3 regions of the Desulfosporosinus sp. BICA1-9 genome follow, and region 3 is predicted to be linked to each of the others. Evidence: riboswitches for the same ligand, from Rfam matches in the RefSeq annotation. Region 3 holds a riboswitch; each other region holds the start of a gene.
The links. A riboswitch is a leader RNA that binds a small molecule or an ion and turns the genes downstream of it on or off. The one in region 3 is predicted to bind cobalamin.
Positions count from the first base shown of each region.

Region 1: linked by a shared signal. The riboswitch ahead of JL57_RS16130 (ribonucleoside triphosphate reductase) and the one ahead of thiC (phosphomethylpyrimidine synthase ThiC) in region 3 are both predicted to bind cobalamin.
Region 2: linked by a shared signal. The riboswitch ahead of JL57_RS26550 (class I SAM-dependent methyltransferase) and the one ahead of thiC (phosphomethylpyrimidine synthase ThiC) in region 3 are both predicted to bind cobalamin.

Region 1 covers NZ_JUEE01000135.1:20,520-23,796, forward strand. Annotated here, with positions in the region: gene JL57_RS16125 (anaerobic ribonucleoside-triphosphate reductase activating protein) at 1-306, opposite strand, end outside; partial or broken gene JL57_RS16130 (ribonucleoside triphosphate reductase) at 303-1,949, opposite strand; cobalamin riboswitch at 2,046-2,233, opposite strand; gene JL57_RS16135 (hypothetical protein) at 2,350-2,709, opposite strand; gene JL57_RS16140 (cob(I)yrinic acid a,c-diamide adenosyltransferase) at 2,821-3,277, opposite strand, start outside.
Region 2 covers NZ_JUEE01000213.1:42,834-46,110, forward strand. Annotated here, with positions in the region: gene JL57_RS26545 (ABC transporter substrate-binding protein) at 1-553, opposite strand, end outside; gene JL57_RS26550 (class I SAM-dependent methyltransferase) at 616-1,443, opposite strand; cobalamin riboswitch at 1,838-2,018, opposite strand; gene JL57_RS26555 (dipeptide/oligopeptide/nickel ABC transporter ATP-binding protein) at 2,157-2,969, opposite strand; gene JL57_RS26560 (ABC transporter ATP-binding protein) at 2,953-3,277, opposite strand, start outside.
Region 3 covers NZ_JUEE01000026.1:8,469-11,745, reverse strand. Annotated here, with positions in the region: gene thiC (phosphomethylpyrimidine synthase ThiC) at 1-1,241, opposite strand, end outside; cobalamin riboswitch at 1,398-1,578, opposite strand; gene JL57_RS02925 (3'-5' exonuclease) at 1,670-2,494, opposite strand; gene JL57_RS33355 (hypothetical protein) at 2,691-2,840, shown strand; gene JL57_RS02920 (aspartyl-phosphate phosphatase Spo0E family protein) at 3,036-3,206, opposite strand.

The DNA of each region.
Region 1 (3,277 bases), on a different contig from region 3:
TGTTCCGTTTGTGTCAAGCTTTACGAGCAAACTCATTGCTTTCAATTCTTCGATAAAAACGTGAAGATTCTTTTGCAACGTCGGTTCTCCTCCGCTTACAACCACTGCATCGATCATTCCTTTTCTTTTAGAAAGCCATTCGAAAATTTCTTCAGGCAGAATAGCGTTTGAAGTGTCGTTAGTGTCTAGTAGGCTGACGTTGTGACAATAACCACATCTTAAATTGCAGCCCTGGGTAAAAACCACAGACGCTATCTTCCCTGGATAATCCACAAATGACGTCTTCACAAATCCTGCAATATTCACGCTACCACCTCTGGCATCATGAATTTTTTTCTCTGAGTGTACTCTTCTTTCTTGCCAAGATTATAGTTCTTGACCGGTCTAAGGTATCCTGTCACTCTGGACCACACTTCGGTTTCAGCACCACACTCAGGGCAACTGAAATGTTCCCCGCTGATGTATCCGTGAGAGTCGCAGATACTGAAGGTTGGAGTAATCGAGATATAGGGGATTTTGTGTTTGCTAAATATTTTTTGAATGAGCCGCTTGCAAACCTCAATATCTTCAACCGCTTCGCCGAGATAGAGGTGCTGGACCGTCCCTCCTGTGTAAAGAGACTGCAATTCGTCCTGTAGCTCTAAAACCTCAAAAATATCATCCGTATAACCTACCGGAAGTTGGGTTGAGTTTGAATAATAAGGAACCTCATCGCCAGCAGTAATAATTGAGTCATACCTTTTAGTATCCAACATGGCCAGACGGTAGGAGGTTCCTTCTGCAGGTGTCGCCTCTAAATTGTAGACGTTTCCTGTCTCCTGTTGAAATTTAACCAGCAGCTCCCTCAAATAGTTCATGACACGCACCGAAAACTCGCGACCTTCTTCCGTTTCAATCCCTTTTCCCATGAAATTGAGTAAGGCCTCATTCATGCCGACAATACCAATCGTACTGAAATGATTGTGCCAATAGTGCCCAGTCCGCTCCTTAGAATGTCTCAAATAATAACATGAATAGGGATACAGTCCCTTTTCGGACTGCTGCTCAATAATTTTACGCTTAATTTCCAAGGCCGTGCGCCCGATTTCAGCCATTTGTTTCAGACGTTCCATAAATTCCTGTTTTGTCTGGGACAGATAGGCTAATCTGGGTAGGTTAATGGTGAATACACCAATCGATCCTGTGAGAGGATTGCTTCCAAACAACCCCCCACCTCTTTTTCTAAGTTCGCCGGTATCCAGCCTTAACCTACAACACATAGATACTGCATCTTCGGGAGACAGATCAGAGTTTACATAATTCGCGAAATAAGGAATTCCATACTTACAAGTAATTCTCATAAAGGCATCCGCTACAGGACTCTCCCAATCAAAGTCTTTAGTAATATTTAGGGTTGGAATTGGGAAGGTAAACACTCTTCCCTTAGAATCTCCTTCCAGCATCACTTCGCAGAAAGCCAAGTTGAACATATCCAGCTCTTCCTGAAAATCTCCATGTTTAGCCTCAGTATAGGTTCCGCCAATAATGACCTGCTCATCTCTCAACGTGGAAGGCACCTTGATGTCAAATGTAAGGTTAGAAAAGGGACACTGAAATCCAACCCGGGTTGGAACATTGATGTTGAAAACAAATTCTTGCAAACACTGTTTGACTTGAGTAAATGTCAATTGGTCCTTCCTAATAAACGGCGCACAAAAAGTGTCAAAGCTTGACCAAGCCTGTGCTCCGGCAGTTTCCCCTTGGGTTGTAAAGGTAGAATTTACGATTTGCCCAAGAAACGATCGTAAATGTTTGGCTGGACCGCTTTCCACCTTGCCAGGTACTCCTCCGAATCCGTCCAAAAGGAGCTGTCTCAAATCCCAGCCTGCACAATAGGGTCCAAAAAAGCCCAGGTCATGGATGTGGCAGTCGCCGCTTTCATGCGCCTCTTGTACTTCCCGAGGGTAGAGTCAATTTAAAAAGCCCCTCGACGCTGAGCGCCAAGAGGCTGTGTATATCCCTGAATACAACACTTACTTATAGAACCCCCCTATCGCTCGTAGAGTTATAGTTCATTAAACAAAGGCAGGTCTTCTGACTTTGGTTCATTAATGCTTCACGCCTTCCCGGTATCTACCAGTGGCCTATAGTATGAAACATCTCCCCATTACAGTGGCGGGACCGTGCAGGACTTTTACCTGCTTCCCTTTTAAGCTGTACTCTTAGTACTTGCACCTTTATTTTCCAATATTCAATTGCTATCATGTTATCGTATATTAACCTAATATGTCAACCATGAAGATATTATTTTATACCCAAGTTTGACGCAATATTTTTCCATCTCTAGGCGTAACTATATTGTAACAGGACCTATGCACTTAATGCTAGGCCTTGGAAAATTGGATAACCTTTACCCCAAAATATACGGATTTCATCCGGGTAAAATTCATCAAAAAGCCTTGCAAATCTATGCACAGTTATGTCAAACTGGATATGGACCTGTTGAATCCCTTTCCGGGCTTTCAGCTGGATCTCGCAACGAGTGTGGTAAAGGCTGCTGACCATTTCGCCGTGGGTGAAGCCTTCTCCATCACTCGTTTTTCCTTTATTTTCATACCACTGAGCATAATTAAGTAAGGTTTCTGTCGTGAAAATCAGCTCTAAATTGGCGTGCTGGTGAATCTCAGCTGTAGAATGATAATCGCCTAAGTCGGCTAGAACCTTATCCATGTTTCCTGATTCCACTCCTTCTACAACGCATTCACGATTTCTGGGCTAAGAAAAATCGCTTGCTCTTCTATTAAATTGTTAAATTAAACATATTACAAAAGCAATACATGGTTAATACTCTATTCCCACTCGCGCCAATATGCCCTTTTCCATGGGATGTTTACGGGCAGTTATTTCCGAGACATAATCCGCTAACTCGATCAGCTTTAATGGGGCATCCCTCCCTGTCAGAACGAGTTCCAATTTTAGTGGCTTGATCTTAACAAGCTCGATTACTTCCTCCAGAGGCAGGAACCCGTAATTCACAGCGGCCATAATCTCGTCCATGATGATCAAATCCCATTCCCCGCTCATGACGGCCTCAAAAGTATAGTTCAGACCAATCCGCATTTCCCCTTTTAGTCCTCCCATTTCTTCTTCTGTCATTCCCCAAGTGAATTTATCGTTTTCTTTATATTGAAAGAGTTGAAAGCACGGACCTAAGCTGGCGATGACCTTCATTTCTCCCGTAATCCATCCTTTTAAAAATTGAACCATGAGGACCTTAAGTCCCTGTCCATACGCCCTG
Region 2 (3,277 bases), on a different contig from region 3:
AGTTCACCATATTGTAGATCTGAGTGGGTGAGGGATTCTTAAAGATGAGTTTAAAGGTATAATCGTCCACCTTGGAGTACTCTTTCAGCCCAGGATAGTTGGAATTGATATCCAGCGGGTAGAAAGAGGATTTCTTAACGCCCAACTTCATACGGTCAAAGTTTGCGACGACCGCATCCGCATTGAAGCCTTCGCCGTCGTGGAACTGGACACCCTTGCGCAGCTGAAACGTCCATTCCTTACCGTCCTCGGATATTTCCCAGCTTTCGGCAAGACCGGGCACAGGGGATGCCTTGTCGTCCTGTTTGACAAGCGGTTCCCAGACATAGAGAATGCTGCTGCAATAATAACCATCTTTTTCACCGGGGGCAAGGTTACGGTAACCTCCAAGGACAATTTCAGTGTTCCTGTTCACAACTGCAGGAGACTTGGAGGAATCGGCCGCGCTGCCCGTCGGGTTGGATTTGCTGCAACCTGCAATAGACAACACTATTAGGACGGACAAGCAAAGTACCAACACCTGTTTCAGTTTGGTTTTGAAAAAAAAGTTCATGGATATCCTCCTCTTAATATTTTTTAAGTCTTCACTACGTGTACTGAAAACTTTGAAAGCAGTTATTTGTACCAGTAAAGCAACTCCGAGCGAAATTTGTGACGACAACGGTATTTTCCATTTTCAAAGTGGTAATAGCGTTGCAAGATCTCCAGTACCGCCTTTTCATCATAGCGCGCAGCAATGTAAGAAACCGCACGGTTCAGCATCTCATCAAATGTGTCATAAGCATATTCGCGCTCATTGGAAATACTTATGCATTCAGCACAAATTCCAAGTCCGTGAAGTACCTTTTCTAAGTCTCGGCAATCCATCCGTGTGTAGCGCACGGGAAGCCGCAGTTCCTGTTCAAAATCGGAGAGATACGGCTGTTCCGGACTTTCGTTCACGCCGATGATGCAAAGCCTGTCAGCAGTTTCATTAATCTTGCCAAGGCAATGCTCAATTTCGACCATCCGATAAAAACAGTTATAAGCAAAAACCACGTCACATTGCGTAGGGGTACAATCCTCCCATTTGCCATAAAGGGGGGTGATGTTTTGCACATTATTCTCCGACGCTATCCTTTGTACGTATTCCAGTACATCTTTGGAAATATCAATACACGTATACTGCTGGCAAATTGCCGCAAGACGCAGCGAATAATTGCCCCAACCCGGTCCGATTTCCAGGATAGATTTAGCATCCACATTTTGAATCAGCCCGCATACCTCATCAGCAATCTTAACTGAGTACTCATCCGGCTGATAGACGGATTTTTGAGCCAAATATCGTTTCCAGAAATCCTTTTCCGCCTCATCACTGATAGCTCGCTCGCTGTATCCTCCATTTGGCAGGCGCATCGCCTGTCTCCACTGTTCACCATAGTCATTATGCAACCCACTTTTCATATTATTCCTCCATTTTGCAATCATCAGGGAGTCTCAACCGATTGGTCAAGAGGCAAAAAATACTGATCAACATTTGTTCAGCACTAATAATACCTCCTCTATCGCTCGTAGAGTTATTGGCGTGTAGCATTTAGGCAAGTCTCCTAATTAAAAAAATAAAAAAACAACCCCACATCACTAATCATAACGACAGCAATGTATCGGTTGTCTCGGACGGCGCGTTCTCTTCCGCTTTCAAGTCGCATTCGCATTTTGGAAAGCGGATCCCGCTTGAACAAGACTTTGACCCTGCAGGTCATTTTCCCTCGGGAAACCTTTTCTGAACACTTACAATATATAAAAGCCCTTCAAAATAGAAGGGCTGAATTAACAAGTCCCTCCACCCATCCATCGTGAGTAAAGCCTATGAGCAATCAGGTCTCCTGGCTCAGGTTCCTCGTTTAGTGCCTCCTTCCCAAGTCTCCTCAGTGGCTGTGGCACAAACTCCCCGTTACAGTGGCGGGACCGCGCCGGATTTACACCGGCTTCCCTGTTATGATTTCTCGGCTATGAAAAATCGCTTGCTCAGCTATTAAATTGGCAGATTAAATGTACCACAAAGGCAATACCCAGTCAAGTCCCGACCAACGGGTGGTGTTGGGGTCGAGAACGTTTCTAGTTCCCTAAGGCCAGCAATCCTGTCACAACCGCCTCAACTGAATTTTGCAATGACTTTACTGATTAACAAGACGAGCATCCTCCCTTATTAAAGAGCTTGGCATTTCTAAGATGGTACCGGTCAGGTATTTTGTATACCAATGCCGCGGCTCTAGGAAAATCTGCTGCTTACTCCCTGTTTCTACCAATTTACCCTGATGCATCACTGCAACTCGGTCACTTACTGCTTGGACTACCTCTAAATCATGGGAGATAAAAAGCAGGCCTATGGTATGCTTCTGCTGGAGTTTTTTTATCAAACTCAAGATCTGGGCTTGCACGGAAACATCCAGCATAGAAGTGGGTTCATCCGCGACAATAAATTTCGGTTTAAGGGCCAGCGCTCTGGCTATGGCCACACGCTGAGCCTGTCCTCCGCTGAGTTCGTGCGGGTAACGCTCCAGGTGTTCCTCGGCAAGACCCACCTCGTCCAGTAATCCTCTTACCCTTTCCCTTTCCTCCGCCTTGCTTTTTACCAGTCTATAGAGCTGCAGCGGTTCTGCCAAAGATTCCGCTATTTTCAGGCGGGGATGTAAAGACTGCTGAGGCTGCTGGAATACAATCTGCATCTCTCTCCTGAATTTCAAGAGCGCTGCTTGTGACCTGCCCGTTAATTCCTGGCCTTCAAAGCGCACACTTCCGGAGGTCGGCTGGATAAGCATCAGCAGAAGCCTAGCTACCGTGGATTTTCCACACCCGCTTTCTCCCACCAGCCCCAGCGTTTCTCCCTGGCGCAGACAGAAGTTGACCTTATCGACTGCCTTGACTCCGCTTTTATTAAAGATTCCGACGCTATACTCTTTGACAAGATTTTTAACTTCGATCAGCATAAAAACACCTCACATAATGGTTTGCTCCGGTTTCTGCTATTTCCGGATGAAGCGCAGCACAGTTGGGACAGGCCACTCGGCATCTGGGTTGAAACCTGCAGCCTGGGGGCAGCAAGGAAAGGCTGGGACTGAAACCAGGAATAGGCTTAAAGCCTCTCCCCGGCAAAGAATCGAGGAGGGATTGAGTGTAAGGGTGTCTGGGCTTTCCCAATATACCGCAAGCTGAACCCATTTCCACGATTTCTCCGGCATACATAACGGCTATCCGATCTGCCAGTACAGCGGCAACCGAAAAATCATGGGTGATC
Region 3 (3,277 bases):
GCCACAGCCATGGCACAACCCTTTTCACATTTTGTGCAGAAAGGTTTTTCACTCGAGTGGAAATCCGTAAGCCTTTCTTGATCTAAGGCTAACGTTTTCTGGGCCTCTAGATTCTGCTCCCGCCGCGCTCGACTCATTTGCAGGTCCCAAGTTTCAGCGCCTGGGTAACCTTTGGCTAGATCCGCTACATGAGCAGCAATACGGGAAGCCACTACTCCCCGATAGACATCCTGCGCATTGGGATACCCTATATGTTCGGCAGGTGTGACGTAGCAGAGAATGTCTGCTCCAGCAGCACCAGCCATGGCTCCACCTATAGCAGCGGTAATTTCGTCATATCCGGGAGCTACATCCGTCGATACCGGACCGAAGACAAAATACGGAGCACCTTGACATACTTGTTTTTCTAATTTAACGGTTGTCGCGATTTGATTAGGTGGAGTGTGACCGGGTCCCTTGATCATGATTTGAACCCCCGCTTGTCTGCTACGCTTTACCAGCTCGCCTAGAACGACGAGCTCCTCAGCTTGAGAACGACATAATGAATCAGCACCTGCACCCGGTCGCATAGCATCCGCTAAACTTAAAGTAACTTCATACTTTTGGGCAATTTCCAGGATGCGGTCGAACATAGTATACAAAAAGTTCTCCTTGTTATGATAAAGCATCCAGCCCATCAGTAAGGACCCGCCTCGGCTCACCAGATTTAGCACCCGCTGGTCTTCCTTAGCCGTTTTAAACAATCCGGAGTGAAGGGCACTATGCAAAGCCATAAAATCTACTCCATCGGCAGCTTGGCGTTCCATAACCTTGAAAAAGTCTTCAGGTTCAAGTGCTAAGGCTGAACCCTTAGTACATACAGCCTCAGCAAAGGCCTGATAAACAGGTAGTGTACCTAAAGGTAACGGTACTCTTTTTATAATTGTCCGCCTTGCCTCGTCCATATTGCCGGCTGTACTCAAATCCATGACCGCATTGGTTCCTGCCCTGATTGCCTCATCCACTTTAAATAGTTCATCAGCAAGACTATCCTCGTCTGCAGCTAGGCCAATACTAGCACTAACTTTAGTGCTTAGGCCTAGTCCAAACCCTTGAGGCTTTTGGGGCTTGTGGTGACCGTTATAGGGAATAACAATTCGTCCGGTAGCAACCCGTTCCATAAGGAGTTGGACATTCATGTGTTCGTTTCGGGCTACCAAGGTAAACAACGGGATTTCCTGACCCTTTTGGGCCATTTCCATTAACGTCAAAACAACAATCTCTCCTTTCTATATTTGAATCATTCCCTTGAAAAGAACAATCTGTAGTGAAAAAAATAAAAAAAGTCTCTAATCACAACGTGACTAGAGACTTTTCCATAATCTCATCCACACTACTCTTGGTTCTTCGACAAGGTAGGTTTGGCTTAACTACAAGGCAGGTCTCCTGGCTTACGGATCAACACTTCGAAGCACCTTCCGGGAACTAACCCGTGGTTATTTACTTCTTGCTCCCCGTTTACAGTGGCGGGACCGCGCCGGACTTACACCGACTTCCCTATTCTCCTCATGGTGAGGCACCTGTAGTTATTAAATTTTCTAAGCATAGTATAACTAATAAATGTATCATTGACAAGGCTTTTTAGTCGACAATTCTAGAAATCTCCATTACAAGCTTATCTTATTAATCATTACTCTGATGCTTCTTCTGTTTTATAGATAGAATCTTTGGAAATAATGCTGTACTCCCCGCTGCTTTGCACGATTCTAGAAACATGTCGAATTTGGTGCTTACAATCTGTACAGTAGCCAAAAGCAAAATATTTCTTCGTTTTAGTGACTTCCTTGTCTTTCTCAATAAGTTTGGAACATTGCGGACACGACATAGTCACTTTGTCGAGGAAAGCCTTCAACTCTTTAACTTTTATCTCATTTTCGATTTGGTTCTTTTCCCAGTTTATAATGGCCTTTTCAGAAAAATCAAAGACCTTTTTGAAAATCTCTGAGGTATAGAAGGCATCACTTAATGCATCGTGAAAGGGAACTGTTTTTTCAATCCCTAAGGCTTCCACAGCATTTTCTAGACTTGGTTGCATTGATAGAACCCCATGAGTCATATAGATTTGCTGAATATTAATAAATCTGTTGAAGGATAGTGCTTCAAAGCCGAAAAATTGACAATTATCTCTTAAACCTAAAATATCATCATGTCCCCAAGAGCACAAGATAGCGTCCCTTCCAAGCCATGAACTAAAGCTCCTGATTGCCTGAACGAAAGGGGTTCCTTGGCTAACCTGCCTTGTGCTGATCGTCGTTTTCTTCTTAACATAGGGGTTTATTCTCTTATAGATCACTGGCTTTACGATTAAATTAAACTCGCCAATGGTCTCCAATCGTTCGTTGAGTTTGACTGCTCCAATTTGAATGATTTCACTTTTCAAAGCGGGATTTGCACAATCACCTTCTTTGAATTTAAAAAACATATTGAATTCCAAATCAAAAACTATATAGTTCATTGTTACCTCCTCTATCACTATTTTTATTATAATCCTTCCAAAGAATAAACGCACACATATTAGTTTTTTAGTTTTATAACTTCCTTCTAAAAGTACAAACTTTTGAAGTTTGCTTGTAATACCAGGTTAATTAAAAATTAAATGAACGAAGTCTTTTTTTTGTTTTTCTGCGAATACTTAATCAAGAGGTGATATTATGTGGTTCAATAAAAGTACTGAAGATGTGCTAAAGGAATTAGCTGTAAACTCAACCACCGGGACTTTAATGGACTGGGCATTCGTTTTAGCACTATCCATTATTCCTTTAGTGATCAATGAACTTGTGAAAGCCATGCGCAGAAAATAACCTTGGACTTGGAAGCTTTTACAGCCTTTAATTCCACCGCAGTATTTGAAATTTTTCTTCTCCTGTATATTTACATCTTTTAGACATGAGAATGCTCCCCTTTCTGGTAGTAGGTTTTATTATTTAACCTGTCTACCTAGAGGGGAGCATATCAGTCTTCTTGGGGTATCTCTAATTAATATTATGTCTCATGAATTACCAAAAACTTAATTGTTGATAAGTACTGATCTTTTGGTATTGGTTGAGTAAGCGATCTAATTGCTGACTAACCTCTACAACCTCGTGATCAATGAGATTACGAGTTAGAGCAAATTTATTGAGTCTCTTACGTAGTTCCTCTATTCTTTTCAAAAGTTTCTTTTCCACGCGGATTCCTCCTGAAAATTACATTCCTCAGTAAGATTTTAATGCTTTTCTGGGGAAATGGCAAGAAGATA